Regions from separate parts of the Kitasatospora sp. NPDC056138 genome, predicted to be linked through region 1. Evidence: riboswitches for the same ligand, from Rfam matches in the RefSeq annotation. Region 1 holds a riboswitch; the other holds the start of a gene.

Evidence for each region. A riboswitch is a leader RNA that binds a small molecule or an ion and turns the genes downstream of it on or off. The one in region 1 is predicted to bind magnesium.
Region 2: it holds a riboswitch for magnesium, as region 1 does, so the genes downstream of both, ACFC1R_RS26975 (NRAMP family divalent metal transporter) here and ACFC1R_RS23815 (NRAMP family divalent metal transporter) in region 1, are expected to answer to the same signal.

What each region holds. Positions count from the first base shown of each region.
Region 1 is NZ_JBHJVK010000041.1:55,179-70,571, reverse strand. It holds gene ACFC1R_RS23840 (peptidase M6) at 1-856, opposite strand, end outside; gene ACFC1R_RS23835 (Dyp-type peroxidase) at 1,553-3,925, opposite strand; gene ACFC1R_RS23830 (galactose oxidase-like domain-containing protein) at 4,066-5,967, opposite strand; gene ACFC1R_RS23825 (hypothetical protein) at 6,189-6,596, shown strand; gene ACFC1R_RS23820 (cation transporter) at 6,966-7,559, shown strand; M-box (ykoK) riboswitch at 7,853-8,027, shown strand; gene ACFC1R_RS23815 (NRAMP family divalent metal transporter) at 8,338-9,990, shown strand; gene ACFC1R_RS23810 (hypothetical protein) at 10,096-10,374, shown strand; gene ACFC1R_RS23805 (hypothetical protein) at 10,469-10,717, shown strand; gene ACFC1R_RS23800 (winged helix-turn-helix domain-containing protein) at 10,731-11,171, shown strand; gene ACFC1R_RS23795 (MgtC/SapB family protein) at 11,296-11,787, shown strand; gene ACFC1R_RS23790 (VOC family protein) at 11,880-12,278, shown strand; gene ACFC1R_RS23785 (LysR family transcriptional regulator) at 12,894-13,847, opposite strand; gene ACFC1R_RS23780 (NAD(P)H-binding protein) at 13,951-14,844, shown strand; gene ACFC1R_RS23775 (SDR family oxidoreductase) at 14,918-15,393, opposite strand, start outside.
Region 2 is NZ_JBHJVK010000051.1:47,593-62,985, forward strand. It holds gene ACFC1R_RS26935 (ATP-binding protein) at 1-2,387, opposite strand, end outside; gene kdpC (potassium-transporting ATPase subunit KdpC) at 2,522-3,157, opposite strand; gene kdpB (potassium-transporting ATPase subunit KdpB) at 3,170-5,281, opposite strand; gene kdpA (potassium-transporting ATPase subunit KdpA) at 5,281-6,942, opposite strand; gene kdpF (K(+)-transporting ATPase subunit F) at 6,944-7,033, opposite strand; gene ACFC1R_RS26960 (SDR family NAD(P)-dependent oxidoreductase) at 7,679-8,530, opposite strand; gene ACFC1R_RS26965 (hypothetical protein) at 8,896-9,489, opposite strand; gene ACFC1R_RS26970 (MgtC/SapB family protein) at 9,722-10,453, opposite strand; gene ACFC1R_RS26975 (NRAMP family divalent metal transporter) at 10,848-12,509, opposite strand; M-box (ykoK) riboswitch at 12,884-13,059, opposite strand; gene ACFC1R_RS26980 (NAD(P)/FAD-dependent oxidoreductase) at 13,219-14,622, opposite strand; gene ACFC1R_RS26985 (carboxylesterase/lipase family protein) at 15,039-15,393, shown strand, end outside.

The DNA of each region.
Region 1 (15,393 bases):
CGCCGGTGTACTCGACCCCGTTCAACGCGATGGTGTTCTGGGTCCTGGACTGGAACACACAGACGACCTGGTCGTCGCCGATCCACCCGAACTTCCACGATTCCCAGCCAAAGTACTGCGGGCCCCGGCCGGTGATGTGGCCCATGAGGTCCCAGCCGCCGGTGTACTGGAACTGATCGCCGCTGAAGGCGTACAGGTCGGGCGCTCCGAAGAGGTGCACGGTCTCATGGTCGGCCACCTTGAAACCCCAGTACCACATGTCCGTACCGAACGTCGCCGCCGAACGGATCCTGGTGCCGTTGATGACGATCGGGTTGGAAGGGGTCCAGAACCATGCGGTGGAGTGGCCGATCCGGGAGTGGTTGGTCGGGACGATGTAGAACAGGTCGTACCCGGCCAGGCCGGCGCCGGCGTTGGCTGCGGCCCGGAGCGCGTCGGTCACGTACCGGGTGTGCTGCTGGTAGGTGAGACTGGAGAATCCGTAGGATTCGGAGCTGGACGGCATCCGGACCCACCGGTCCAACACCGATCGCATGTTCAGCGAGGTCTTGCCGTACGAGGCGTTCCGCATCCACTCGGCGGCCGGGGACAAGAGGTTGTAGTAGTCGGTGACGTCACCGGCGCCGGCCGTGTCCGGGAAGTCCACGTACACCACACCGACGTTCTTGGTGCCAACGGGGTTCTGGAACTGGGTGTAGTCGGTGTTCTGGCCTTCGTTGACCTCAGCTCCTCGCCCCTGCAACGCACACTGCGAGGTGCTTCCGTTGAAGGCGTGGGCCAGCTGGCCGGGGGCAGCGGTCACGGCCAGCAGAGCCAGCAGGACGCACAGGGCGAAGGAGAGGAGAGCGCGCCGCATTCGGTAGATCGAGAAACGCATGGCATGCCTATCGGGGAGTGGGGATTCGGGATTCGGTCGGCCACGAGCTCCTGCCGCCGACTGGCAGCGGTTGCCGGAAGGGCACCGCCGCGGACAGGGCACTTGCGCGCGAAGGTTCGGGGGGCGCTCCGGCGGTGACGTGGCGGTCCGCGCATCGTCACCGGTCTTCTGGACCTGGCAGTTGTGTTGACCGCTGGTCAGGCGTCTCCTCGGCAGGGTGGGCCGCGTGTTCGGCAGCGACGAGCAGGATCTCCATTTCGGCGGCCTCAGTCGTCGTGACCTCGACCAGCCGGCCTCCGCCGTACGGGTCCCCGTTGATCTGTTCCGGTGAGGTGGGATCAGCTCGACGTTCGGGGTGGCGATCACGCCGGTCACGAGAGCGTGGACGTCGAACGACGCCTTGACGGGTTACGGCCACTTCACCCAGGCGGCAGAGGTGATCGTTGCGGGCTCACGTACCTGCACGACTTTCACAGCGACACCGCGTTCCTCGTCGGCCCCGACAAGCTCTCCCGATGCATGAAGGGCGCTGTCGACCGAGTCGATCGTCAAGGGCCGGCCCTTTCCCGGTGTCCAGGACTACCCTCTGGACAACCTTGCCCACCCACGCCGGCAAGAACCTGTCCGGCTCCCGCTCGTAGGGCGGGCGCCGGACAGCCGAGGCGCAGCCGACGGTTACGGCTGGCGGCACCAGACTGCAGTCGGACGGTCCTCCCGCAGCAGGTCGTCCTGGTGGTTGCCGCCGTGGTTGACCATGATGACCCGGTACTTGTCCTGGTGAAACACCCAGTACCAGTGCTGGCCGCCGCTCGGGTCGTCCCTGCCGGGGACGGGCAGGAAGGCATCCACCCTGGTAACGCCTTCGAGCGAGCGCCAGAGGCTGAGCTGCCGGTCGTCCCGCTGAAGCCGGTCGGGGTGCGCCTGGCCGGAGCGGCCGATGGAGATCAGCCGGTAGCGCTGGCTCACCGGGGTGTTGTGGAACACCCAGTACCAGTGCGAACCGTCACTGGCGGGCCGCATGTCGGGGACGGGCAGGAAGGCGTCCACGTGGGTGACAGGAGTTGCCCCGCCGAACGACCCCCACCTGCTCAGCGGCTGGTCGACGCCGACCATCTGGCTGGTGTACGGCTCGGAGGCGCCGATGGTGATGTAGCGGTAGACCTGGTTGCCGCCCACGGTGTGGAAGACCCAGTAAGCGCTCTTCCCGCCAGCCCGCTGCTCGTCGAAGACGGGCAGGATGGTGTCGATCTGGGTGACACCCTTCAACGCGGGCCAGCCCGAGTACGGTCCCACGGTCTTGATGACGACCCCGGTGCGGTCGTCGACCGTTCCGGTGGTGAGCTGGCGGGTCTCGGCGCCGCCGATGGCGATCAGGCGGATCGTGCCCTGTTGGAACGTCCAGTAACGACCCTCCACGTCGGGCAGCGGAAGGATGCAGTCCACCGCCAGGTTCTGCGTCACGACCGGGTGCTTGGTCTCCTCGGCGAGTTCGCCGGTGAGGCGCCCCTGGGCGAGCCGGCGCAGCGTGGTGATCGAGGGGGTGAAGCAGTAGAGCGCACCGCGGGTCTGGACGAACGGCCTGAAGTCCAGGGTGGTGGTCTGCCGCTCGCCCGCAGGGGACTTGCCCTCCCAGTTGACCCGGCCGTCGTTCACGGTGGCGAGCTGGCCACTGACCAGCGGGTCGGGACCAGGCTTGGCCTTGCGGCCGGGCGGGAAGTCGGGATCATTGATCCAGTTGGCCTGGATGAACTCGAACTGGGCGACCAGGTCGGCCTGGTAGCAGACGAAGAGCAGGCCGCGCTCGGCGTCAGGGCTGTTCAGGTCGTCGCCGCTCGTGGGGTCGAAGGGCTGTCCGTAGGGGGCACCGCGGCGGATGATCCGGCGGGCGTCGATGAACGACTCGTCGACCAGCGTGCCGTCGACGAGCCCGGCACGGGGGTTGGTCGTGCGCAGGTGGGAGAAGAGCGGGGTGATCAAGCCATCGGGGTCGTCCGGGTCGCCCAGGTACTTGAAGTCGTTGTCCGATCCAGCGGCCGTGCCACCGGGCTGGTCGGGGTGCTTGCACACCGGGGAGCCGTCGCGCCAGCGGCCCACCAGCCGGGCGGCGAACCAGTCCCGCCTCGTGTCCTGCGGCACGGCCTTGAGGTCCTTCAGCCGTCGCAGTTGGGCGTCCACCTGCGCCCACCAGCCGGGGACGTCCTGTTCCAGGCGGCGCACCACCTGGAAGGAGCCGTTGTGCATCCAGGCGGGGATGGTCTTGACGGCGGCGGTGCCTGAGTCGTGCGTCGAGGCGAGCTTCTTCCCGATGACGAACTCGCCGGCCGGGACGATCCGGGTGCCGGGATGCTTCTTGGAGTAGAAGATCTTGTCGGAATCCTTGCCGGTGAACCTGTTGGGGTCCGGCTCGTCGAAACCCTCGACTTCCGGCTCGCTGACCCCGTCCTTGAAACCGAAGTGTTCCTTGCCCTTCTTCTCTCCCGGCAGGGCCGCGCCCTTCTGCTCGTAGACGACGAGTGCACCGGCCTGGCTGGCGGCCGCCTTCTGCTCCTCCACGGCCCCGTCGAGGCCGTTCCTGGTGTCGGAAGCGACGGTGAGCACTGCGTGGACAGTGGGCTTGGTCGCGCAGCCGAACACCCAGTGCCTCGGGTCGTTGTCGTCGGTGTCGCCGAGGGCGATCGACCGCGCCGGGTCGGCCGGGCCCTGGATGAAGGCCTCCAGCGTGTCACCGGTCTTGGCCTCGGCCTTCAGCAGGTCCGGTTGGCCGGTGAGGAACTGCAGGCCCTCGTAGGTGAAGCTGAGGCCCAGCCAGGTGATCTTCAGCGTCGTCGGGTCGTCGCCGCCGGAGGACTGGCGGGCTTCACTGAAGGCCTCGTTGAACTCGGCGACCTTCTTGGTGGTGGCGATCTTGGGGGTGATCTTCTCCAGCCAGGTCCGGGCCGCCGGGGCGTCGCTGAATTGGAGGAGCAGCAGTGTCATGTGGTCTTTTTTGAATCCGGCGATGATGTCGCCCTGGATTTCGGTGTCCTGGCGCAGGCTCAGGTCGGCCATCAGTTGATCCGTTCGTTGTCTCCGTAGGTGGAAGCCCCGCATGGGAAGCCATGAGTTGGGGCCCAGGGTGGGAAGCGCCCCGGACGGGGGCCGCGTCCCGGCGACCCCTCGGTCCCCACTCGGGGCGTTGAGGGCGTGGGTCAGGCGTTCGGGCCCAGCTGGATCCACTTGGCGACACTGGGCACCCCTGCGTCGTTGAGCAGGAAGAGCATGTAGTAGCCGGGAGGGGCGTCGTTCGTCGAGGCCGGGCTCTGGAAGACGAGCTGGCCGCCCGCGCGGCTGACGAGCTTGAGCTCCAGGCGGCGCTGGCTGGTGTCCACCGAGTGCGTAGAGGTGATGGGCGCGACCAGGACGGCGCGCGCGGCCTGGGTCGGTGTGTTGGTGTTGATCCGGAACGTGGTGTTGTAGCCGACCGGGTCGGTCGGCGCGGTGCGGATGTCCGGGCGGGGGCCACCCTGGTGCAGGTACGGCGGCTCGTAGATCTCAATGGTGCCGTTGAAGCCGGACTTGATGTCCGGGTTGTTGGCGATCTGTTGGAGCTCGTCGCCGGTGACCATGATCCGACCGTCGGGCAGGATGACCGCGTTGGAGTGGTAACCGCGCGGCAGCCTCTGGACCGGTCCGAGGGTCCAGTTGCCGTCTGCGTCCCGCAGTTCGGTCTGGCGGTACTTCAGGTCGGCGTTCGGGTTGTAGTCGCCGTTGCCGTAGTCGCGGATGCCGACGGCCCCGTTGATGGTGAACAGGTTGCCGTTGGGCAGGATGAGCGTGTCGTCCTGGGCTCGGCCGAAGTGCCTCGGGGTGTCCTTGGTCCACCGGCCACCCGAGAACTTGTAGGTGTTGGGGTCGTCGTGGTTGCCGCCGAGGACGAGCACCGAGTCCGGGCCGTTGGTGCCGTTGGGCAGGGCGACGGCCGAGCCGTACAGACGCAGGCCGCCGTCAGGGCGGTTGGGCAACGAGGCTCGGGTCTCGTTCACCGGGTCGAAGGTGAACTGCTGGTCAGCGCTGCGGCCGAACCCGTAGACCTTGCCGTCCCTGAGCGAGAACAGGTGCGGGTAGTCCGCCCGGTAGGGGGCGCCCTGGTTGGGGCCTCCGCTCGACCACTGGTCCAGTGCGACGTTGTCGGGTGCCTTCGACTTGTCGTAGAAGACGCCGGTGCCCTTGGCCGGGAAGCGTTCGATGATCGGGGTGGGGGTGCCGAAACCGAGCTCGGACTGGCCGGACATGATGAGCTGGCGCCCGTCGGCGCCGGTGACTGCGGTCGGGTACCAGCGGCCGACCGCCATGTCCTGCTGCTGGTGCCAGGTCTCGGTCCACGGATCGAAGACCAGGGCGAGCTTTGCACCGGTACCGCCGTTACCGCCGAGGTTGCCGCCGAAGATGCCGACCATGCCGTTGGGCAGGTAGGAGTGGCCGGCGCAGAAGAACGGCGCAGGACGCGGCTCGTTCAGACCGTCCGGCATGTTGACGATCGGTGGGGGGACGGCCTGGAAGGCGCCCGGGTCGCCGGGTCGGTCGGGGGCGGGTGGCGTCCAGAGGTAGGCGCGGCCGGCGTTCTGCTTGCCGATGACATCGGTGGGCGCGGGCTCCTTCTGCGGGTTGTCCTCGACCGCTTCGAAGGAGAAGACGAGCACCTTGCCGGTGGGCAGCAGCGCGATATGGTCCCCGTAGTCGGGGGAGGAGATGTACTCGGTGAACTTCCCGAACTGAGCGGGGTCGAAGTTCGCGTTGATCTGCGCCTGTGTGGCGGTCAGCATGTTGAACCGGTTGGTGCGGGTGGTCTGGGGGTAGCCGGTCTGGACGGCCCGCAGGCCGATCCGGTCCCGGGCCATAGCCGTGGCGGCCGAACGCCCGAACGCGGCCACTTCGTCGGTCCGGACCTCGGCCTTCACCTGCTCATCGGTGACGCGCAGCCCGTGGTTCCCGGAGAAGGGGTCGGTCGCGGCGGAGGCGGCCGCTGCGGGGGACGTCAGGACGGTCGTGGTCGACAGTGCGACGGCGACGGCACTGGCCGCCAGCACCGCCGTCGGTCTTCTGCGTGGCATGGGGTTCCTCGCGATGTGCCAGTCAGGGCTGCGGTGCAGCGACACGGGTGACAACGATCAGCGGCAAGTACAGCACGATCAGTAGTCGTTCGTACGCAGACACTCCAGTAGCTGCATGATCAGTTGTCGACACACCGTCACCGTGCGTGTCGCCCTGGAGGATCTCCACCACCGTGCTGAAATGTCCGCGAATCCCCCACGCCAGACCCCAGGAGCGACACGTGTCCAGCAAGAAGAGGATCGTCATGGCCGCCGCGGCGGGAGTTTTCGTCCTCGCCGCCACGAGCGGCTCAGCGGCGGCGACCCCTAGCATGCTCGCGCCGCACGCGGTGGCCGGCGACACCATCCAGGGCGGCGCCGACGGCAAGCCACACGAGCTGCTCTGCCCGCCCGACGAGAACGTCTACGGAGGAGGATTCAGCGTAACTCCCAGTGCAAACCGCAGACTTGACGAACGTCCGACTGACGTACTGGAAAGCCGCCCCAACGACGACGCCACCGGCTGGATCGTCGCCGTGCGCAAGTCCGATTGCCCACCGGACGGTCAGCACGGCGACTCCAAGCCCGCGAACCTCACCATCCACATCGTGTGCACCGAAGGCGAGTACAACACCAGCCTCGGCGGCTGACCCCTGTTTCCAGGCGCGCTCCACCGAAGCGACCGGGCCAACCGGGCCGGGCGCAGTCGGACGCGGTCCCGGCCCGACCAGCGCCTGCTCAACCCAACCGCCCGGCCTCGGCCAGCGCAAGCGAAGGGGAGATCGCCCCGACGGCGACCAGCAGCCCGCAACCACGGCCTCCGTCCCCCAGGAACGTACGACCGCGCAGCCAGCACCGCCAGCAGCAGCGCGACGGACGGCATCTCGGTGAGCGAGGTGTTCAGGACCGGGTTTCTTGGGCTGCGTCGGCATGGACGGCTCATCGAATCATCCCGCGCCGTGGCGCCGCGGTCCGAGCCGGATAGGCGGGCGCGAAACGGGCTCTGCGACACTCGGCGCATGACGACCTCGAACGATGCCGCCCATACGGCCCTGCTCCGCCGCGGGTTCGCGCTGGAATACACAACCCTCGCGTGGAACGCAGTCGGCATCGTGGTCCTCGCCGTGGCCGCTATCTCCGCCCGCTCTGTGGCACTGGCCGGCTTCGGTCTGGACTCCCTGATCGAGATCGGCGCTTCCACGGTGGTGGTCTGGGAGCTGTCGGGCACCTGCGAGGACCGCCAGCGCAAGGCCATGCGGCTGATCGGCTGGGCCTTCGTGGCGCTGGCGCTCTATTTGCTGGTCCAGTCGACCTGGGCCCTGACCAGCGGCTTCCACGCCCATCACAGCCCCGCCGGAATCGCCTGGACCGCGATCACCGCCGTGGTGATGTTCGCTCTGGCTTACGGCAAGGCCCGCACCGGCGCGGCGCTGGACAACCCCGTCCTCAAGACCGAAGGTCGGGTGACGTTCATCGACGGCCTGCTGGCCACCGCCGTGTTGCTCGGCCTGGTCCTTAACGCAGCCTGGGGGGTTTGGTGGGCCGATCCGCTGGCTGGATACGTGATCGTTTACTACGGCATCAAGGAAGCACGAGCCGCCCTGGCCCACTGACGTTGGGCCAACGCTGCACGTTCAGCAACGCACCGACCCGCCCCGAACGAGATCGACCCCCGGCTTCGCCGGGGGTCGATCCTGCTTGAGATCCAGCTTCTCTTCGTTCGGAGAAGCCGATCCGTTGGCCGGATACGTGACCGTCTACTACGCGCTCCGCGAGGTGAAGGAGATCTTCTCCGGCGAGCACTGAGCGGCGGCGGCGCCACGGTTCTTCAAGCCTTGTGCGTCAAGGTTAGGTAAATATAGCCCGGCGCACGGCTCCACAGGGTCTACGCTTTACAAGGTTTGAACAGGCACCTCGTTCGGTGAGGCGTCTTCACGGACACAGGCCACTGACCCGACGACGTCGAGAGACGCCCAGGTTCAGGACAGATCTTCCCGACCTAAGGGTTGATCCCAAGTGGCTTCCCCCGCACGGGGGATCACGCCGTGAAGTGCCAAAGCTCTGACGAGTTGGGGTGTACCGGTCGTCTTCGCGCGCCGGGACGCTCCTTGCCGTGTCGATGCGGCGCACAATCGGTGCGCCCCCGGCCGGGAGGAGGCGAGAGACATGGATTCGAGTTGCAGTAGTCCGGGCCACAAACGGCCCCCCACCCGCCTGTCCTCGCTCTTCTCCGGCACGCGGTAACAACCTTCCCTGCGCGCTTTCCTGACGCACCATCACTCCCGCACGGCCTCATGCCGCCGCGGGTCGCCGTGGTGCGCGCTCGCAGGGGGGATTGCTGCTGCGCGCCCCCGAACTCCCCCTGCGCACGGGGGAACAGGGAGGTTCGTCATGACCGACACCACCACCGCCATCGGCGCCGCCATCCCGGCCCAGCGCACCGCCGTCCTGGACGACGCCCACCTGGGTGACATCAAGGGCGCGCTCGGCACGATCAGCCTCGATGACAACGCGCCGCGCCAGGGCCTGTCCGCGAAGCTCAAGACCCTGCTGGCGATCATCGGCCCCGGCCTGATCGTCATGGTCGGCGACAATGACGCCGGCGCCTTCTCCACCTACGGCCAGGCCGGCCAGAACTACGGCACCCAGCTGCTGTGGACTCTGCTGATGCTGGTCCCCGTGCTGTACGTCAACCAGGAGATGGTGCTGCGCCTGGGCGCCGTCACCGGGGTCGGCCACGCGAGACTGATCCTGGAGCGGTTCGGCAGGTTCTGGGGCGCGTTCAGTGTCATCGACCTGTTCCTGCTCAACGCCCTGACCCTGGTGACCGAGTTCATCGGCGTCACCCTCGCGGCCGGCTACCTGGGCCTGCCGAAGGTCGCCTCGGTGGTCCTGGCGGCGGCGATCATCGTCGCCTCGGCGTTCACCGGCTCCTTCCAGCGCTTCGAGCGCGTCGCGGTCACGCTGTGCGTCGGCTCGCTGCTGCTGGTGCCGATCTACTTCCTGGTCCACCCGAAGACCTCGCAGATGGCGCATGACTTCGTGGTGCCGACCATGCCGGGCGGCTCCGGTGAGCTCGCGGCCGTGATGCTGGTGATCGTCTCCATCGTCGGCACCACCGTCGCCCCGTGGCAGCTGTTCTTCCAGCAGTCGTACGTCATCGACAAGCGCATCACCCCGCGGTTCATGAAGTACGAGAAGATCGACCTGTGGATCGGCATCGCCATCGTCATCATCGGCGCCGCCGCCATGATGGGCTTCACCGCCACCGCCTTCGCGGGCACCGACGGCTTCGGCCAGTTCTCCGACGCGGCCGCGGTCGCCAAGGGCATCGAGGACAAGGCCGGCCACCTGGCGGGCGTGCTCTTCGCCATCGCCCTGCTGGACGCCTCGATCATCGGCGCCTTCGCCGTCTCGCTGTCCACCGCCTACGCGATCGGCGACGTCTTCGGCATCAAGCACTCCCTGCACCGCGGTGTGAAGGGTGCCAAGGGCTTCTACGCGATCTACGCCGGCCTGGTCGTGGTCGCCGCCGCGATCACCCTGCTGTCCACCGACTACACCCAGGGCCTGATGACGCAGTTCGTCCAGGTGCTCGCCGGTGTCCTGCTGCCCTCCGCCACCGTCTTCCTGCTACTGCTCTGCAACGACAAGGCCGTCCTCGGCCCCTGGGTCAACGGCCCGAAGACCAACGCCTTCACCTCGGCCGTGGTCGGCGTCCTGGTCATGCTGTCGCTCATCCTGACCGCCGCCGTCGTCTGGCCGGACATCAGCTCCGAGGCGATCCTGTGGATCATGGCCGGCTGCGGCGTCGCCGGGGTCCTGGTCGCCGGGTACTTCTTCACCTTCGGCCGCCGCGGCACCAAGGAGGACCCGATCGACCGCACCGGCCGCGAGAACTGGCGGATGCCCCCGCTGGAGACCCTGGAGAAGCCGGTCATGTCCACCGCCCGCAAGGTCGGCATGGGCGCCCTGCGCGCCTACCTGCTGATCGCGATGATCATGGTCATCATCAAGATCGTCCAGACCGCCATGGGCCACTGACCCTGCTCCCCGGGGCGGTGGCGGACCCGATCATCCGCTGCCGCCCCACCCGCCCGGAAGCCTGACCCGCCCCTCACACCGAGGGAGAAGAGGAAGGGAGAAGCCGTGCATCACACCCTCCCCGCCAGGCAGCACACCTGCCCGCGCGTCGCCCTGGCCCTGCACGACGGCATCGAGCGCGCCTACCGCCTCGACGACCCCGGCACCTGCCCGCACTCCGGCACCGCCAACACCATCGTCTCGGCCTACGAGCCGCGCGTGCACCTGGCCTACCTGCTCGCCCGCCAGGGCCACCACGCCGACTGGCTCGTCCGCTTCGCCGACCTGCCGCCCGCCGCGGCCCACCGGCTCACCAGAGCCGCCCGGCACTCCGCCGCCTGCTGACAAACGCGCAGGCCCACACCCACGCTCACCCGCCCACCCGGCCCCGGTGTGCCTTCGGCATGCCTGGCAGCCGGTCCGATGGAGGTGATCCGCCATGTCCGTCTTCACCGCGATCCACGTACCCCCGCCGCTCGCCAGGCCCCGTACCGGCCTGCGCGCCGCCCTGGCCGGCGTCGTCCGCCGCCTCGCCGCGAGCCCGCTCGACCACCCGGTCCTGTACGCCGTCGCAGCCCAGGCCTCCGCCGGACCACCAGTGCGGATGCGCTCGCGGTGGCACACCGTCACCACCCCCGACGGCTCCCGGCGACTCGAAGCCAGCTGGCACCCGGCCACCGACCACTGAAGGAGGGACAGTCATGGTCGTCCGCTACCCGCGTCTGAACGTCATCTTCTCCGAGCGCGCCACCACCCCGCCGCCGCCCAGCCGACCCGAACCGAAAGCGGCACCGCCCGCACCGCCCCACCTTGCCCGCTACATCAGGGACGGCCTGGCGGTCGACCTCTCCCTCCGGTCGGCCATCGTGGAGGGCCGCGAACTCGACCTCACCTACCTGGAGTTCGAGCTCCTCGCACACCTGGTCGCCAACCCACTGCGGGTCCACTCACGCCAGCAGCTGATGGAGAACGTGTGGGGCCGCCCCGACAACGGCGACACCCGCACCATCTCCACCCACATCGCCCGTATCCGCCGCAAGCTCGGTCCCGTCCACGGCGCGGCCATCGCCACCGTTCGCCAGATCGGCTACAAGTACGACCCGCGCTTGACCGCCGCCGGCCCGGCACCCCTGTCCCCCTGACCCCGTCCGGCCGCCGCAATCCCCGTCCGAGGAGGTGCCCCGTGCACGCCCAGACCACCGTCGACTTCCCGATCCGCCTCACCGCAGCCGTCGCCGGCGGGGCCCTGATCGGCACGGAACGCCAGTGGCTCGCCCGGACGGCCGGGCTGCGCACCGACGCCCTGGTCGCCGCCGGGCCACCCTGTTCGTCCTCTGCAGCGAGGCCGTCAGCGACACCGGCAGCCCGACGAGGGTCGCCTCCTACGTCGTCTCCGGCGTCGGCTTCCTCAGCGGTGGCGTCATCCTGCGCGCCGGCGCCAGCGTGCGCGGCCTCAACACCGCCGCCATCCTGTGGTGTTCGGCAGCCGTCGGCGTCCTCGCCGCTTCCGGCAAGCTCGAACTCGCCGCCCTCGGCAGCCTCACCGTACTCGCCGTCCACCTGGTCCTGCGCCCCGCCGCACGCCTGCTCGACCACGCCCCCGCCGCCGACACCGACCCGGACTCCACCACCCACGGTCACAACGCCTCCTGGATCGCCGACCACCTCGTCCTGCGGTTCCCGATCGCCCACACGCTCGTCAAGGCGGCCCAGCAGCACGCGCGCCAGCGCCCCCGTACCCCGGGTGACGGGCCCTGAGGCAGGCCCGCCCACGTCAGATCTCCACCCGTCGGCATGACGCCACTCTCGTCACGCTGCCCGCTCACCCACCCCAAGGGGGAAGACACTCCATGATCACTGCTCTTGACCACGTCCAGCTGCCGGCACCGAGTGGCAGCGAGGAGGCCCTGCGAGGCTTCTACGTCGAGGTGCTCGGGATGGCCGAGCTCCCCAAGCCGCCGTCGCTCGCCGACCGCGGGGGCTGCTGGTTCGCGGCCGACGGTGGCCGCATCCGCCTCTACCTCGGCATCGAACACGGCTTCCGGCCGGCCACGAAGGTCCATCCCGGGCTGCTCGTGACCGCGATCGACGAACTCGCAGCCCGGCTGGCCGAGCACGGTGCAGCTGTGGCCTGGGACCACAGCCTTCCGCCGCACCGCCGCTTCTACAGCCAGGACCCGGCCGGCAACCTCCTGGAGTTCATCGAAGCGATCGGCGATCGGACACCCACGCCGCAATCCGGCTCTTAGTCAACCACCCCACTGGACAGTCCAGTCGGGTCAATCGGCCGCAACCTGGTCGCTCATCGGGACCGGCCTGTCTGCCCATGACCCCCGCCCACCCCGTATCCCGCATCCCGCGGCCCGTCCGGCCGCTCCTCGGCATGCCCGGACACAAGCGTGCTGCCGGCACAGCTGCACGGACACCTCGGAGGAGAAGCGCGTCGGCCCTCCACTCCACCCGCCTGGCCCCGGGTCAGAGGACCGCCCCAGGCGAGCCGACGGCAGCGCAGGCCGCCGCCGGTGCTGCCGTCGTGGACAGCGCGCACGTCGGCGACATCGTCGGCGCGCTCGGCACGATCGGCCAGGACGACCCCGGCCAACGCAGGTCGACGTGGGAACGGATCAGGGCCCTGCTGGTCATCATGGGCCCCGGCCTGATCGTGATGGTCGGCGATACAGTAATCAGTCACTTCCTCAAAAAGCGCCCCTGCGGAAGCTGTTGTCGCACCGGCCGTGGTGTTCGGTGGTTCGATCCCGAGGTCCTGACCGGGCGGTCTTCTGCCGTGCAGGACCTGTCGGTGTCAGCGCCTCGCTCGGATCTTGTTGCCGCCTGGTCGTGGCTGTCCCGGTGCCTCGGTCAGATCATGTGGTTGGGCTCCCGGGTGTGCGGAGGGTTCGGCGGATGGCGCTGCGGAGCCAGTGGTGGGCTCGGTCGGCTGCATGGCGGGGGTGCCAGGCCATGCCGACGGTCACGGGCGGCAGCGCCAGGGGGATGTCCAGGAGGTGCAGCCCGAGGGCGACGGCGTCGCCGGTGAGAGGTGAGGGGGCGGCGCCGGGGAGTGCGGCGGGTACGAGGCAGACGATGTCGCTGCGAGCGGCGAGGGTCATGGCTGCCAGGTGGCTGGGCAGGACGATGCTGACCCGCCGATGGAGGTTCTGCTCGGCCAGGGCGGTGTCGAGGGGGCCGGTGAACCGGCCGCGGCGGCTGACCGCGACGTGCTGGGCGGCGGCGAGCCGGGCCGGGGTCAGGGGTCCTTCGGTCAGCGGATGGCCGGGCCGGACGGCCGCCACCATGCGGAGGCTGACCAGTTCCTCGACCTGGGTTTCGGGGTCCACATGGTCGATGGACCCCACCTCCAGGTCGATCCGGCCGTCGCGCAGGGCAGGGCCGGCCTCCAATTCCTCGGCCCGGAGCCGGAACGAGACCCCCGGCGCTTCCTGCTGGGCCAGTTGCAGCAGTCCGGGAGCCAGCGCCGCGCCGACCAGGTCGGCGGTCTGGAGGGTGAAGGTGCTGCGCAGGCTGGCGGGGTCAACATCGACATCGGGGCTGAGTAGTGCTCCGAGGCGCTGCACCACGGCGGCGGCCTCCTCGCGCAGGGCCTGGGCGCGCGGGGTGGGGACCATGGTCTGGCCGGCCCGGACCAGCAGCGGATCCTGCAGGGTGCGTCGCAGGCGGGCGAGCGTGCGGCTCATGGCGGCGGGCGAGGTGTGCAGGCGGGCGGCGGCCCGGGTGACGCTGTGCTCGGCCAGCAGGGCGTCCAACGCGATGGCGAGATTGGCGTCGAGAGCCGAGTCCGGGCTTTTCACCAGCATCATTCCATTTCAGTCAATGATTCCGTGCTGAAGTTCCCATTGTGGCAGCACTGGGATTCTCCGCAGGATGAGGAGCGTACCGACCGGCACGACCTGCGAGGTTTTCATGATCGTCATTACTGCTCCCACCGGGAACATCGGCCGTCACCTGCTCTCCCGGCTCCTGGAGTCCGCCCCTGCGGCGGGCGAGGAGCTGCGCGTGATCGTGCGCGACCCCGCCCGGCTTCCGGACGCGGCTCGCGGACGTGTCGAGGTGATCACCGGCTCACACGGGGACGCCGAGGTCCTCGACCGGGCCTTCGAGAGTGCGGACGCCGTCTTCTGGCTCGTCCCCCCGGACGCCTCCCTGACCCCGCAGGACGCCTACATCGGCTTCACCCGCCCCGCCGTGAAGGCGCTCGCAGCCCACGGCGTCGGCCATGTCGTCGGCGTCTCCGCGCTCGGCCGCGGCACCCCGCTCGCCGACCGCGCCGGCCTGGTCACCACCTCCCTCGCCATGGACGACCTCATCGTCGGCACCGGCGTCGCCTACCGGGCCCTGGCCAACCCGTCCTTCTTCGAGAACCTCCTGGAGGAGTCCGACTCGATCCGCGACAAGGGCGTCTTCACCGACACCGTCGACGCCGACCGCAAGGCCCCCCTCGTCGCTGTCGCCGACATCGCGGCCGTCGCCGCCGACCTGTTGCTGGACCGCTCATGGAGCGGCACCGACAGCATTCCGGTCCTCGGCCCGCATGACCTGTCCCCCAACGACCTGGCCCGCATCATGACCGAACAGCTCGGCCGCCCCGTCCGCTACGAACGCCAGCCGCTCGACGAACTGCACACCACCCTCGTCGGCTACGGCCTCAACGAGGCATTCGTCCAAGGCATCGTCGACATGAAGCGAGCCAAGGACCAGGGCCTGGACGCCGGCGTCGCCCGCACCCCGAACACCGCCTCCCCCACCGGCTTTGAGCAGTGGTGCGCCCAAACCCTCAAGCCCGCCGTCCTCTCCTGAAGCCCACCACCCGTCGTCGGAACACGTGGTGGCCCAGCGCACCAAGACCACCTGCCTCCGGCTCTCAGCGTGCTCACCAGGGCGCGGGCGTTCCGTCCCAGGAGAAGAAGCCGCCGCTGGGGCCGTCGTCCGGCAGCAGGGCCAGGCGGAGAGCTCCCCGGCCGGCCTCGGCCGGGTCGCCGCCAGCAGCAGCGGCCCGGGGGTTGAGGTCGGTGGCCCGCAGGCCGGGGGCGAGCGCGTTGACCTTGAAGCCCTCCTCGGCCAGCGTCTGGGCGTAGAGGACAGTGAGGGCGTTGACGGCGGCCTTGGACGACCGGTAGGCGGCGGCGCCACCGCTTCCGGGGGTGAACTGGGGGTTGGGGTTGGTGCTCCAGGTCAGCGATGCGGTGCCGCTGGAGATGTTGACGATGCGGGGGTGCGGGGACCGGCGCAAGGCGGGCAGGAAGGCATTGGTCACCGCCACCACCCCGAACACGTTGGTCTCGTACGTGCCTCGGAACTCCTCGACATCGGTTGCGGTCGGCGGGGCGAGTGACGGTGAGATCCCGG
Region 2 (15,393 bases), on a different contig from region 1:
TTGTCGGTGTCGCCGAGGCGCTGGAACGGGAGGAACACCCGGTCGCGGTCCTCGGGGGCGATACCGGGGCCACGGTCGATGACCCGGATCTCCACCCGGTTCTGGTGGCTGCTGGCGGCGACCAGGACGGGTGCGCCGGGGGCGTTGTGGCGCAGGGCGTTGGTGATGACGTTGGCCAGCACGCGCTCCAGCAGCGGCGGGTCGGCCAGCACGGGCGGTGCGGTGTCGAGGTCGAGCGGCTGGACGGGGGCGTCCGGGTCGGCGAGCGAGTCGAGCGCCCGGGGCAGCACCTCTTCGAGGTGGGTGGGCGCCAGGTGGAGGATGAGGGCCCCCGCCTGGAGGCGGCTCATGTCGAGCAGGTTGTCCACCAGCCGGGTGAGTTTGACCAGCGACTCGTCTGCCATGGTGAGGAGTTCGGCCTCGTCCTCCGGGGAGAACTCGACGTCGGGGCTGCGCAGCGAACCGATCGAGGCGAGGGCGGCGGCGAGCGGGGTGCGCAGGTCGTGGCTGACGGCGGCGAGCAGGGCGGTGCGCATCCGGTCGGCGGCCTTGATCGGTTCGACCTCGGCGGCGACGCTGGCGAGCCGGTCGCGCTCCAGCGCGGCGGCGACGTGGGCGGCGAAGGCGGTGAGCACCCGCTGGTCGGCGGCCGGGAGCCGGCGGCCGGTCAGTATCATCACGGCGTCCGCGCCGACCGCGATCTCGGTGACCGCCTCCCCCGAGGCCCCTTCGGCCCCGGCGTCGCTGCGAGCCAGCACCTCGCCGTTGGAGCGGTCGAGCAGGGCGACGGTGGCCATCGCGAAGGCCGTCCGGGACTTCTCCAGCAGGGCGGGCACCGCGTCGGCGCCGCGCAGCACGCTGCCGGCCAGGGTGGAGAGGGTCTCCGCCTCGGCGGTGGCGCGGGCGGCCCGGCTGGTGAGTCTGGCGGCGTGGTCGACCACGGTGGAGACGGTGAGGGCGACCACGGCGAAGACCAGCAGGGCGATGACGTTGTTGGTCTCGCCGATGGTGAAGGTGTGGGTGGGCGGGATGAAGAAGTAGTTGAGCAGCAGCGAGGCGACCAGCGAGGCCAGCAGGGCGGAGACCGCACCGCCGAGCAACGCCACGGCCACGACGCCGAGTTGGAAGATCAGTGCGTCGGTGGTCAGGTTGACCTGGGTGTGGAACTGGGAGAGCACGGTGGTCAGCAGGGTGGGCACCACCAGGCCGGCGAGGTATCCGGCGATGGTGCGGTTGCGGGAGTGCCGGCGGCCGAGCGAGGGCAGCCGTCCGCGTCCGGTGAACTCGTGGGTGACCATGTGGACGTCGATGTCCTCGGAGGCGTCCACGGTGGTCTCGCCGATGCCGGGACCGGTGAGGAAGCGGGTGATCCGGCCGCGCCTGCTGGTGCCGAGGACCAGCTGGGTGGCGTCGCGGCCGCGGGCGAAGGCCAGCAGCGCGGTGGGGATGTCGTCGCCGACCACCACGTGGTAGCTGCCGCCGAGGGTCTCCACCAGCTGTCTCTGCTGGGCGAGCGCGCCCGGTGAGGCACCGGCCAGGCCGTCGCTCTTGGTCACGTGCACGGCGAGCAGTTCGCCGCCGGCGGTGCGGTCGGCGATCCGGGCGGCGCGGCGGATCAGGGTCTCGCCCTCCGGTCCGCCGGTGAGCGCGACCACCACGCGCTCCCTGGTCTCCCAGACCCGGTCGATGTTGTGGCTGGCCCGGTAGTCGCGCAGGCCCTCGTCGACGCGTCCGGCCACCCAGAGCAGGGCGAGTTCGCGCAGCGCGGTCAGGTTGCCGACCCGGAAGTAGTTGGAGAGCGCGGCGTCCACCTTCTCCGCCTTGTAGACGTTGCCGTGGGCCATCCGGCGGCGCAGGGCCTGCGGGGCCATGTCGACCAGTTCGATCTGGTCGGCCCGGCGGACCACCTCGTCGGGGACGGTCTCCCGCTGCGGGATGCCGGTGATCTTCTGGACCACGTCGTTGAGCGACTCCAGGTGCTGGATGTTGACGGTGGTGATCACGTCGATGCCCGCGTCCAGCAGTTCGTCGATGTCCTGCCAGCGCTTGGCGTTGCGCCCGCCGGGGATGTTGGTGTGCGCGAGCTCGTCCACCAGGACCACGGTCGGCCTGCGGACGAGCACCGCCTCCAGGTCCATCTCCTGGAACTCGGTCTCGCGGTAGGTGCGGGTCAGGCGCGGCACGATGTCCAGGCCCGCCAGCATGTTCTCGGTGTGCCGGCGCCCGTGGCACTCGATGTACCCGACCACCACGTCCGCCCCGCGCTCCTGCCGTCTGCGTGCCTCGTCCAGCATCCGGTACGTCTTGCCGACACCGGGTGCCGAACCGAGGTACACCCTCAACTTCCCGCGGCGGGTGAGGGTGCCGGGGGTGAGGTCACGGGACATGGGCGCTGCTCTTTCCTTGCGGAGGGCGTGCGCGGGGGCCGGCACGCAGGCGGGTACACGGGCGACCGACCCGGGTGCGGGGCGCAGGCCCCCGTACCCGGGTCGGTCGGATCACTGGGTCGTCCGTGACATTGTCACTTCTGCTCGCTCAGCGCCTTGTTCAGCAGGACGACGTTGACGCCGGGCTGGCCCAGGAACCCGATGGAACGGCCGTCGGTGTAGGTGTCGATCAGGTGGTTGAGGGTGTCGGCGGACAGGCTGCGGGCCTTGGCGACCCGGCCGACCTGCTCACGGGCGTAGGCCACCGAGATGTCCGGGTCAAGCCCGGAGCCGGAGGCGGTCAGCGCGTCCACCGGGACGGTGGCCGGGGCGACGCCGTCGAAGGCGGCGACCGCGGCCCGCCGGTCCTCGACCGCCTTCAGCAGGTCGGCGCTGTTGGGGCCGAGGTTGCTGGCGCTCGAACTCTTGGCGTCGTAACCGGTGCCGGCGGCGGAGGGGCGCGGCTGGAACCACTTGGGGTCCGGCTGGGCCTCCTCGTTCGGGTCGTTCGGGTCCTTCTTGGGCAGGTTGTAGCTCTGGCCGAGCAGGCTGGAGCCGATCTCCTTGCCGCCGGAGCTGACGAGCGAACCGTTCGCCTTGCTCGCGAAGGCGACCTGGCTGATCCCGGTGACCAGCAGCGGATAGGCGAGACCGAGGATCACGGTCATCACCAGCAGCATCCGCAGCGCGGTCAGGTGCGTGCGCACGGCGGTGGGCAGTGGCTTGGACATTTCCTGCTTCTCTCAGCTCAGGCCGGGGATGAACTGCACGACGAGGTCGATCAGCTTGATCCCGATGAACGGTACGACCAGACCGCCGAAACCGTAGACTCCGATGTTCCTGCGGAGCAGCGAACTGGCGTCGGACGGGCGGTACTTGACGCCGCGCAGGGCGAGCGGGATCAGACCGATGATGACCAGCGCGTTGAAGATGATCGCCGAGGTGATCGCCGAGGTCGGGCTGTGCAGACCCATGATGTTCAGGTGCTTCAGGCCCGGGTACACGCTGGCGAACATCGCCGGGATGATCGCGAAGTACTTGGCGACGTCGTTGGCGATCGAGAAGGTGGTGAGCGCACCCCGGGTGATCAGCAGCTGCTTGCCGATCTCGACGATCTCGATCAGCTTGGTCGGGTTGGAGTCCAGGTCGACCATGTTGCCGGCCTCCTTGGCCGCCATGGTCCCGGTGTTCATCGCGACGCCGACGTCCGCCTGGGCCAGCGCGGGAGCATCGTTGGTGCCGTCACCGGTCATCGCGACCAGCTTGCCACCCTCCTGCTCCTTCTTGATCAGGGCCATCTTGTCCTCGGGCGTCGCCTCGGCCAGGAAGTCGTCGACCCCGGCCTCCTCGGCGATCGCCTTGGCGGTCAGCGGATTGTCACCCGTGATCATGATGGTCTTGATGCCCATCCGGCGGAGCTCGTCGAAACGCTCCTTCATGCCCTCCTTGACGACGTCCTTGAGGTAGATGACGCCGAGCGCACGGGGGGCCTTGTCGCCGATCCGGGAGGCGACCAGCAGCGGGGTGCCACCGGCGGCGGAGATGCCGTCGACCAGCTGGGTGATGTCGTCGCCGACGCTGCCGCCGTTGTCGGTCACCCACTTGGTGACCGAACCGGCCGCGCCCTTGCGGACCGAGTGCACGCCGTCGGCCTCGTCGAGGTCGACGCCGGACATCCGGGTCTGCGCGGTGAACGGCACCCAGGTGGCGTGCGTCAGCTCGCCCTGGGCGCGGGCCCGCAGGCCGTACTCGGTCTTGGCCAGGACCACGATCGAACGGCCCTCGGGGGTCTCGTCCGCGAGGGAGGAGAGCTGGGCCGCGTCGGCGAGCTCGTCGACGGTCACGCCGCTGGCCGGCTGGAACTCGGCGGCCTGGCGGTTGCCGAGGGTGATGGTGCCGGTCTTGTCCAGCAGCAGGGTGTTGACGTCACCGGCGGCCTCGACCGCGCGGCCGGACATCGCCAGCACGTTGCGCTGCACCAGCCGGTCCATGCCCGCGATGCCGATCGCGGAGAGCAGCGCGCCGATGGTGGTCGGGATCAGCGCCACGATCAGCGCGACCAGCACGATCATCGACTGCGGGGCGCCCGCGAAGGTCGCCATCGGCTGCAGGGTGACCACGGCGATCAGGAAGACGATCGTCAGGGACGCCAGCAGGATGTTCAGCGCGATCTCGTTCGGCGTCTTCTGCCGGGCGGCGCCCTCGACCAGGGCGATCATCCGGTCGATGAAGGTCTTGCCGGGCTCCGAGGAGATCTTGACCACGATCCGGTCGGACAGCACCTTGGTGCCGCCGGTCACCGCGCTGCGGTCACCGCCCGACTCGCGGATCACCGGCGCGGACTCACCGGTGATCGCGGACTCGTCGACGCTGGCCACTCCCTCGACGACGTCACCGTCGCCCGGGATGATCTGTCCCGCCTCGACCACCACGTGGTCGCCGAGCTGGAGCGCGGTCGCCGAGACCTCCTCCTCGTCCTGCTCGGCGGGCCAGTTCGTCAGGCGGCGGGCGGTGGTGTCGGTCTTGGTCCGGCGCAGCGTGTCGGCCTGCGCCTTGCCGCGGCCCTCGGCGACGGCCTCGGCCAGGTTGGCGAAGACCGTGGTCAGCCAGAGCCACACCGTGATCGCCCAGGCGAACACGCTCGGGCTCGCGATCGCCGACACGGTGGTGACCACCGAGCCGACCTCGACCACGAACATGACCGGGTTCTTGACCATCACCCGCGGGTCGAGCTTCTTCACCGCGTCGGGCAGCGAGGAGACGATCAGCTTGGGGTCGAGCAGGCCACCGGAGACTCTGTGCGGAGCGGCGGCCTCGGCCTGCTCTACAGGCGTGGGGGTAAGAGTGGACGACATCAGTGGAGACCTTCCGCGATCGGCCCGAGAGCCAGGGCCGGGAAGTAGGTGAGGCCGACGACGATCAGGACGACGCCCGACAGCAGGCCCACGAACAGCGGCTTGTGGGTGGGCAGGGTGCCCGGGGTGGCGGGAACGGGCTGCTGCTGGGCGAGCGATCCGGCCAGCGCCAGGACGAACACCATCGGCAGGAACCGGCCGAACAGCATGGCCAGGCCCAGCGCGGTGTCGTACCACTCGGTGTTCACCGTCAGACCGCCGAACGCCGAACCGTTGTTGTTGCTGGCCGAGGTGAACGCGTACAGCACCTCGGAGAAGCCGTGCGCACCGGAGTTCAGCATCCCCGCCCGCTCACCGGGCAGCGCCATCGCGACACCGGTGCCGACCAGGACCAGCGTGGGTGTGGTGAGGATGTAGAGGGAGGCGAACTTCATCTCGCGGCCGCCGAGCTTCTTGCCCAGGTACTCGGGCGTGCGGCCGACCATCAGACCCGCCACGAAGACCGCGACGACGGCCAGGATCAGCATGCCGTACAGGCCGGATCCGGTACCGCCGGGGGCGATCTCGCCGAGCATCATGTTGAAGATCGTGAGGCCGCCGCCGAAGGGGGTGAGCGAATCGTGCGCCGCGTCGACCGCACCGGTGGAGGTCAGCGTGGTGGAGACCGCGAAGAGGCTGGAGGCCGCGACGCCGAAGCGCTGCTCCTTGCCCTCCATCGCGCCGCCGGCCGCCTGCAGCGCGGCACCGCCGTGGTGCTGCTCGGCGAGCGTCATCAGCGCGGCGGAGGCGACCCAGAACAGGCCCATCACCGCGACGATCGCGTAGCCCTGGCGGTTGTCGCCGACCATCCTGCCGAAGGTGCGCGGCAGCGCGAAGGCGATCACCAGCAGCAGGAAGATCTCCAGCAGGTTGCTGAAGCCGGTCGGGTTCTCGAAGGGGTGGGCGGAGTTGGCGTTGTAGAAGCCGCCGCCGTTGGTGCCCAGCAGCTTGATGACCTCCTGGGAGGCCACCGGGCCGCCCGGGATCGACTGGGTGTCGCCGCCGAGGGTGGCGATGTCGTGGAAGCCGTGGAAGTTCTGCACCACGCCGGTGGCCACCAGGACCAGGGCGAAGACGATCGAGAACGGCAGCAGCAGGCGCAGCGAGATCCGGGTGAGGTCCACCCAGAAGTTGCCGACGCGGTCGGTCCGGTTGCGGGTGAAGCCCCGGATCAGCGCGGCCACGATGGCGATGCCGACGGCGGCGGAGACGAAGTTCTGCACCGCCAGCCCGGCCATCTGCACCAGGTGGCCCATGGTGGACTCACCGGCGTAGGACTGCCAGTTGGTGTTGGCGACGAAGGAGACGGCGGTGTTCCAGGCCGTGTGCGGCTCGACCCCCTTGTTGCCCAGGCTCAGCGGGAGCACGCTCTGGATCCGCTGGAGCAGGTAGAGGAAGAGCAGCGAGACGGCGGAGAACGCCAGCACCGAGCGCAGGTAGACCGGCCAGCGCTGGTCGGCGTCGCCGTCCACGCCGATCGCGCGGTAGAGACCGCGCTCGACTCTGAGGTGCTTGGTGGTGGTCAGGAGCTTGGCGATGTAGTCGCCAAGCGGGCGGTAGCACAGGGCCAGGGCGCCGACCAGGGCGATGGCCTGCAACCAGCCCGCGAGCGTAGAACTCATGTCAGAACTTCTCCGGGTAGATCAGCGCCACGACGAGGTAGCCGACCAGTGCGACGGCGACGATGAGACCTGCGATGTTCTCGGCAGTCACAGCTTCTCCACCCCCTTCGCGATCAGGGCCAGGACGACGAACACGGCAACCGTGACGCCGACGTAGATGAGATCGGGCATGGGTTCCACCAAAGTGGTTCAGGGTGTGTGGTCGCAGGCGCCCCGGAAGCCCCTCACGACGCCGACGGGAGGCCGGCATGAGGAGCCAACCAGCCGCCGACCGCCGTTTGCGCGACCCTGACGCCCTCCATACGGGTGGATCGAAAACATTGACGCATCCTTGATGACCGCTTCACACACCCGAGACCTGGCCTTGTCCCGACCGTTCCACAACAGCCGAAAGGCCCCGGGAGACCCTCCTCCCACGCTGGTCAGAGCGGGGACGGAGGGCCTCCCGGGGCCCGGGGGGGAACGTCACCCGGCGCCGGTGGCACACGGCGCCGGGTGGGCACGGGGTCGCTCAGGCCGGCTTGCGGCCGTGGTTGGACTTCTTCTTGCGGCGGGCCTTCTTCTTGCGGGCGCGCTTGGACATACGTGGTCTGCTCTCTGACCCGGCGTCTGCGGACGGTCCGGTGTCCGTGGGTGCGGTGGTGTCCGTGGGTTTGGTGATGCCTTCGAGTCCGGTGATGTGTGGTGGTGTGTGACGACGTGCTTGGGTGCGGCTGTGGCTGCCGATGACGCGGCGTCAGGCCGAGGCGACCAACTGGTCGGCGAGCTTGGCCAGGCGGCGGCGGGAACGCTCCTCGTGGACGGCCTGGGCGGTCTGCGCGATCTCGCCGCCGTCGTAGTACGCGCCGTTGACCAGCGCGGTCCCCGGCAGGCAGAGGCGGACCACCGCCGCCGCACCCTCGGCCGGCGGCGCGCCCACCCGTCCGTAGAGGGGCAGCAGCGCGGTGTCGCACAGCCCGGGGTTGAGGCTGACCGCCGTGGTGCCGGTGCCCTCGGGGGCCATGTCGCGGGTGGCCATGGTCAGCGCGAGCTGCGACTGCGCGTACGCGGCGACCCGGGAGTACTTCTTGACCCGGTGCGGGTCGGTCCAGTTCATCGCGGCCGTACGGTGCAGGGAGGAGGACACGTTGACCACCCGGGCGTCCCAGGCCGCCGCCAGCGGGCCCTGCAGGTGCCTGGTCAGCAGGTGCGCGGCAAGGAAGTTGACCTGGAGCGAGACCTCGTTGCCGTCGTCCGTCAGGGTGCAGCGCTCCGGTGCCATCACCGCCGCGTTGTTGACCAGCAGGTCGAGCGCGGGCACCGTGCGGGCGACCGTCGCGGCCAGCACCGACACCGCCGCCAGGCGGGTGAAGTCGGCTGAAAAGGTGAGGAGTTGGGAGCGTTCGGCGCCGGCGGCGACCAGTCGCTCGACCGCCTCCTCCCCCTCGGCGGCGGTGCTCGCGTGCACGATGACGGTGGCGCCGTGCTCGGCGAGCAGGCGGGCACTCTCCCACCCGATGCCGGAGGAGGCGCCGGTGACCAGGGCGGTCCGGTTCGACAGAACACGGTCCGCGGGGGACGGCAGGGACGACAGGACTGCGTCGGGCATGACCCATCCAAGGGGTTGCGGGCGCGTCCCGGGGTGCCGCCGCGCGACCGAACTGCGCGGCGGGGGCCGGGATTGCGAGATGTGTACGTGCTGAACCTCCGCGTGCGCCGGAACGCGCACGGGAGTGACACGCGGGCGAGCCCCGGTCACGAGTACCGGAGGCCCGCCTGCGGCGCTACCGGAGCGTGGCTTCGCGGGGAGGAAGCGCTACCGGATGGCGACGAAGACCGCGACAACAGCCCCCGCCCGCGGATGCGGCGGGCGGTCGTGGTGGCGTGTCGAGCAGGTCATGCCCTCATTCAAGTGGACCGCCGATCGTCCGGGCAAGGACGGTTCACCCTCCCTGATGAATCCTTGATGCCGGATCAGCCCTGCGGGTTCTCCGGGCTCCGCGAGGCCCGGCCGGTGCCGTCGGGCGCCACGGCGCGGCGGGCGGCGGTGTCGGCGAGGAGCCGGGCCAGGTCTGCGGGGATGTCGAGGTGGTGGGCGATCCAGGCGGCGTCGTGGCCGTGGGTGGCGAGCACCCAGGCGGTCTGCAGGCAGTTCTGCCCGGGGTCGGCCGTGGTCGGCCGGCGGCGGGCCAGTTCTTCCGCGGGGAAGCCCGTCAGGGCGTCGGCGCCGTACCACCGGCCGTCCGGGGGCGGCGGGGGTGCGGCGGGGCGGTCCCGTCGGGCGGCGGACCTGCGGCGCTGCAGCACCACCGCGACCACCACGAACACGGCCGCCCCGGCACCTGCCAGGGCCGCCCCGATCAGCGGCCGGACGGGGGTCGGCGCCAGGCCGAGGAAGACCAGCTCCACCACCAGCAGGGTGAGCACGCCCAGCACCGCCAGTCCCTCACCCGTGCGCGGGTGGACGGCCCGGCCGGCCGGGGCCCGGGGGTACGCGGCCCGGGGGCGCGCGGCGCGGTCGGCCGGGGCCCGGGGATGTGCGGCGCGGGGCTGGATGTACGGCCTCATCGCAGTGCCTCCGCTTCAAGTCTCGCACCGGTGCACGGGCACCGGCACCGGCACCGACACCGACACCGGGTGACCGGGACCGGACGGCCCGGGACCGCAGCCCGGGCGGTCAGCCACAAAGGCCGGCCCCGGCGGTCGGCCACGATGGCCGGCCCCGGCACAGGTGGTCGGGCGAGGTGGCCAGACGAGGGGGCCGGACGAGGGGGCCGGACGGGCCGGTCAGGCGGGCCGGTCAGGCGAGGGCTTCCTCCTCGGGCCCGGTGGGGCCGTCCTCCAGGTGCCAGTGCAGGTCGCGGACGGCCGGTTCGAGCGAGAGCCGGGAGACGACCTGCTCCAGCGCGGCGGTGACATCACCCGTGATCGCCACCGTCGCCCGGACGCCGGTGACCTCGCCCCGCTCGCGGCGGGCGCGCAGCCCGATCGGCGCCAGGCCCGAGGCCGCGAGGGCCTGCAACAGCAGGGCGCGGACATGCGTCTCGGACTGCCGCTCGCACTCCAGGTGGACGGTGGCCCGCACGGTCGTGTCGGGGTCGGTACCCGCGAGCGGGGCCCGGTCGATCAGGCGGCCCGCCGGGCGCAGCACCAGGTGCACGGCCAGCACGGCCAGCGTCCCCAGTGCGGCCAGGTCGTACCGGCCGGAGGCGGCGAGCACCCCGACGGCGGCCGAACACCATAGGGTGGCGGCCGTGTTGAGCCCGCGTACGCCCGCACCGTCGCGGAGGATGACACCACCGCCGAGGAAGCCGATACCGGAGACGACGTACGAGGCGACCCTGGTCGGGCTGCCGACGTCGCCGACGGCCTCGCTGTACAGCACGAACAGCGTCGCTCCGGCGGCGACCAGCGCATTGGTGCGCAGTCCCGCCATCCGGGCACGCCACTGGCGTTCGACACCGATGAGCGCCCCGCAGGCGACACCGGTGGCCAGCCGGAGAATGAAGTCGATCGTGGTCAGGGTGTGCATCGTGGCACCTCCTCGTCGGTGAATGAACGTAGTTGACAGGGCGTCAGGTCGCCACGACCGCCAGACTCGGGTCGTACTTGTACCCGATCCGGCGGGCAGTGGCGATGCCGGCGCGGTGGCCCGGACCGGGCTTGCGGCGGAGCCGGGCGCTGGGGGCACCCCCGGCCGAAGGCTGGGGAGGGTGTCGAGGGTGCGGCTGTCGCCGTTGTCCGGCCGCTCCCGGACGGCCTCCATCAGCTGGCCGCGCGAGTGCACCCGAAGCGGACTTCGGTGCGCACTTCGGCCGCCGGGGAAGGCGACCAGGGGAGGTGACCAGGGGAGGCCGCCAAGGGGGCAGCCCGGGAGGCGGTCGGGGGAGGGGCGGGCGACAGGCCCGCCTCCCCCGACCCCGGGGTCACTGGGAGAGCGCCACCTGGACGATCTTCACGATCACCAGCACCATCGCGACCAGCAGGTACGAGCGCAGTGCACCCATGCCGATCTTGCGGGCGGTGGACATCGACGGGCGGGCCAGGGTCTCCACCGGCGGCATCCGCCACGCGTCGCGGGCCGTGCGGTCCTGGGGGGCCGGGGTCCGGTCCTCCTTCGCGGCGGTGCGCCGACGGGTGAAGGAGTACCCGGCGGCCAGCACGCCGAGGACACCGCAGACGGCCATGATCTGCAGGATCGTGTCGGCGCTGATGTCCGGGAAGAGGACGGCGGCGGTGAGAACGACCGACAGGGTGACCAGGACTCCGACGACCGCCGAGGTGAACGCGTTGGTCTTGGGCCCGTTGACCCAGGGGCCGAGCACCTGACGGTCGTTGCAGAGCAGCAGCAGGAAGACCGTGGCCGAGGGCAGCAGCACACCGGCCAGGGTCTGGACGCCCTCGGTCAGCAGGCCGAGCGGAGACCCGGGGATCAGCACGATGGTCGCGGCGAGCCCCACCAGGCCGGCGTACACGGCGTAGAAGCCCTTGGCGCCGCCGACGCCCCGGTGCAGCGAGTGCTTGAGGCCGAGCACGTCACCGATCGCGTAGGCGGTGGAGAGCGAGACGGCGAAGGCGCCGATGATCGAGGCGTCCAGCAGTGCGATGGCGAACAGCACGCCGGCGACCTTGCCCGCGTGGTCCGCCAGGCCCTTGGCCACCCCGGCCGCGTCGGTGAACTGGCCGACGCCGCCCGTGCCGGCGAAGGCGGCGGCGGTGAAGCCCATCATCGCGGCGGCCCCGACGACCACGACCGCGATCCCGATGACCAGGTCGGCCTTCTCGTACTTCATGAAGTGCGGGGTGATCCGCTTGTCGATGACGTACGACTGCTGGAAGAAGAGCTGCCAGGGCGCGACGGTGGTCCCGACGATACCGATGATGAGCAGCATCACGGTGGACAACTCACCGGCGCCACCGGGCATGTTGGGCACCACGAAGTCATGCGCCAGCTGCGAGGTCTTCGGGTGGACCATAAAGTAGATGGGGACCAGCAGCAGCGATCCGGCGCAGAGTGCGATGGCGATCCGCTCGAAGCGCTGGAAGGAGCCGGTGAAGGCGGAGGCGATGATGATCGCCGCAGCGAGCACCACGGCGGCCGCCTTGGGCAGTCCGAGGTATCCGGCGGCCAGGGTGATCCCGATGAACTCGGTGACCAGGGTGAGCGCGTTGAGCAGGAACAGGTCGATCACGCTGAACGCGCCCCAGAACCTGCCGAAGCGCTCCAGGATCAGCCGGGCGTGGCCGACCCCGGTGACGGCCCCCAGTCTGAGCACCATCTCCTGGTTGACGTAGAGCACGGGGATCAGCAGGAGCAGCGTCCACAGCAGGTGCGTGCCGTAGTTCTGGCCCGCCTGGCCGTAGGTGGCGAAGGCACCGGCGTCGTTGTCGCCCACCATCACGATCAGACCGGGCCCGATGATCGCCAGCAGGGTCTTCAGCTTGGCGGAGAGGCCGTGGCGCGGAGCGGTGTCGTCGAGGCTGATGGTGCCCAGGGCGCCCTTGATGTCGCCGACGTGGGCGTCGTCGAGCACTGCGGCGCGGGGCGCCGGGATCTCGGGCGTGGTCATCGTGGTGATGTCGGTCATGGCGAACCTCCCTAACCCCCCGGTTCAGGGGGAGAGTTCGGGCAGGCGGCAGCAATTCTCCGCACGGGGGCACAGCACGGCAGCCCATGGCGCCATGACGCCACGGGGGCATGCGGACACGACTCATGAAGGCATGAGGACATGAGGTCGTGAGGACATGACGGCATGGCGCCGCGCACTGAGCTGACGAGGTGTCAGGAAGACTCGTGGAGAGAGTTGTTACCGCGTGCCAATGGAGAACGAGGACATGCGGATGTGGGGTCGTTTATGACCCGGACTACTGCAACTCGAATCCATGTCTCTCGCCTCCTTCCGGCCGGGGCGCACGCGTGCGCCGTATCGACACGGCAAGGAGCGGACCGGCCGGAACGGCCGGTTCACCCCAACTCGTCAGAGCTTTGGCACTCCACGGCGTGATCCGGCCCTTGAGCCGGAAGCCACTTGGGATCAACCCTTAGGTCGGGAAGATCTGTCCTGATCCGGAGCGTCTCTCGACGGTTGGGATCAGTGGCCTGTGTCCGTGAAGACGCCTCACCGAACGAGGTGCCTTTTCAAACCTCATCAAGCGTAGACCACCGAAAGGGCACCTCAGTCACATTTACCGAATTTTGACCGACCCTCCGGCCGAAGCGGGAACCTCGGTACCGGTCTTCGGAATTCCGGTACGCACGACCCGTTCCCCCACTCCCCATTTCCGGGCCCGGCGCCTTCAGTGCTCCGCGCGCTGCCCTCGGGCGCCGCCGTGCACCATGGCCTGCCAGAGCACGCCCGGCGCGAGGAGCCGGGCCGGCGGGGCGGTCAGCGACAGCGTGTCGACGAACGCGGCCTGCGCCACCCGGCTGCTCCGGGCCGCGCTCAACACCCGGTCCAGATAGGCGTGCTGGAACCTCAGCAGCGGTCCCCGGCGGCCGCCGACGGTGGCCTCGTAGCGGAGGTCCTCGGAGGAGGCCATCTGCCAGGCCGTCTCCGCCACCCGGAACACCGCCCGCTGGACCCGCCTCGTGGGCACCGGAAGTCCAACCGCCCTGTCGGCGGCGGACGTTGTCACCCCCGACCCACGGGCTCCGCGCCCGCCGGCCGAGAGCAGGCCGCGCAGCACGAGCGCGGACCGGGCCGCCACCGTCATGCCCTGCCCGTACATCGGGTTGAAGGTGCAGGCGGCGTCGCCGACCACCAGCAGCCCCTCGGGGAGGCCGGCCAGGCGCTCGTAGTGCCGCCGACGGCTGGGCGGCGGACGGAAGCCGTGGATCCGACCGGCCGGTTCGAGGCCCTTGAGCACCTGGTGCAGGTCCGGCGCCCGCAGCTCCCGGGCGAAGGCGAGGAACCCCTCGGGATCGGTGGGCGCGCTGAAGCCGCGCATCCCGCCGATCGTCACCATCCAGCGGTCCCCCTCCACCGGTAGCAGGACGCCGAAGCGCGGGTTGTGCCCCGGGCTGGGCTGGAGGTACAGCGCGCGCCCAGCCGGCAGCTCCTCGGCCCGGCGGAACAGCCCGGTGGCGTAGCTGACCCCACCGTCGACCACGCTCTCCTCGGGGACGTCGAACCCAAGGCCGTTCAGCCAGTGGGGAGTTCGCGAGGTGCGGCCCGTGGCATCCACGACCATCTCGGCGGCCAGCACGGTCTCCGAGCGGTCACCGCTGCCGCGCTCGCGGCAGCGGACTCCGGCGATCCTGGGCCCGGCGACGGCCAGCCCGACGGCTTCGACACCGTCGCGCGTCTCGACGCCCGGGTGCGACAGCACCTGGTGGCGCAGCGCCCAGTCGATCAGCGGCCGGGTGAAACAGACGATGCTGTGCCGGGACGAGAAGGTGTCGAGCCAGCCGGCGGGGGTGAGCCAGCGGATGTCGGTGGGCAGCCCGAGGTGCTGCGCGCCTTCACCGGCGAGCAGCGCGGTCGTTCCGGGCAGCAGCTGCTCGATGGCGTTCAGCCCGGCCGGCATGAGCAGGTGGGCCTGCCTGGCCTGCGGCACTCCCCCGGCGAACTCGGCCTTCGCTGGACGGCGGTCGCGCTCCACCAGGGTCACCCGCCAGCCCGCCTCGGCGAGGACCCAGGCATGCAGCAGCCCGGCCAGGCTGCCTCCCAGGACGGCGGCTCTGCCAACCGGCTGCGGCATATCGGCCCCTCTCCGGGCCTCTCGGCCGGCTCGGTGTCCGTCGGATCGTGCGCGGTGTCCAGTGACCCAGGAGCGGTGTCCAGCACTCCGGGGGCGGTGTCCAGCACCCCGGGGGCGATGCCCAGTGACCCGGGGCGTACGGCAGTTCAGCGCACGACGGTGCGAAGTGGTGCACGACGGCGCGAGTAGGGGCGTGCGGAGCGGGCAGGGGGCGTACGAGATCGGGCCGAGTGCATTCTGCCCACCGGAGCCGGGCCGCTAACCAGCATCCGCCGAGCCCGGAGACGGACCCGGCGCAGCCTCGGGTATTTTGACAGTACATCAACACATAAGTGGGGACTTCTCCCCATTTCTCTGTTAAGGTCGCGGCCGAGGGGTCGGCGCCCGCCGACCCGCCGATCGTGCGAGGTACCGCCGTGAGCACTCCCCCGCCCGCATTTCCCGTGGTCCGCACCGCCCAGGGCGCCGTCCGAGGCGTCGGATCGGCGGGGATCGCCTCGTTCCGCGGCATCCCCTACGCCCAGCCGCCGGTGGGTCCGCTGCGCTTCGCCGCCCCCGCCGCCGCGCTCCCCTGGGACGGCGTGCGCGAGGCGTTCGCCTTCGGCCCCGCCGCGCCCCAGCCGTTCCTCGGGGCGGACCTGCCCGGCGGAGAACCGGGCACGGCCGCCGAGCACGAGTGGCTGACCGTGAACGTCTGGACCCCCGAGACCGGTCCCGCCGGGCTGCCGGTCATGGTCTGGTTCCACGGCGGCGGCTACCTGGCCGGGGACA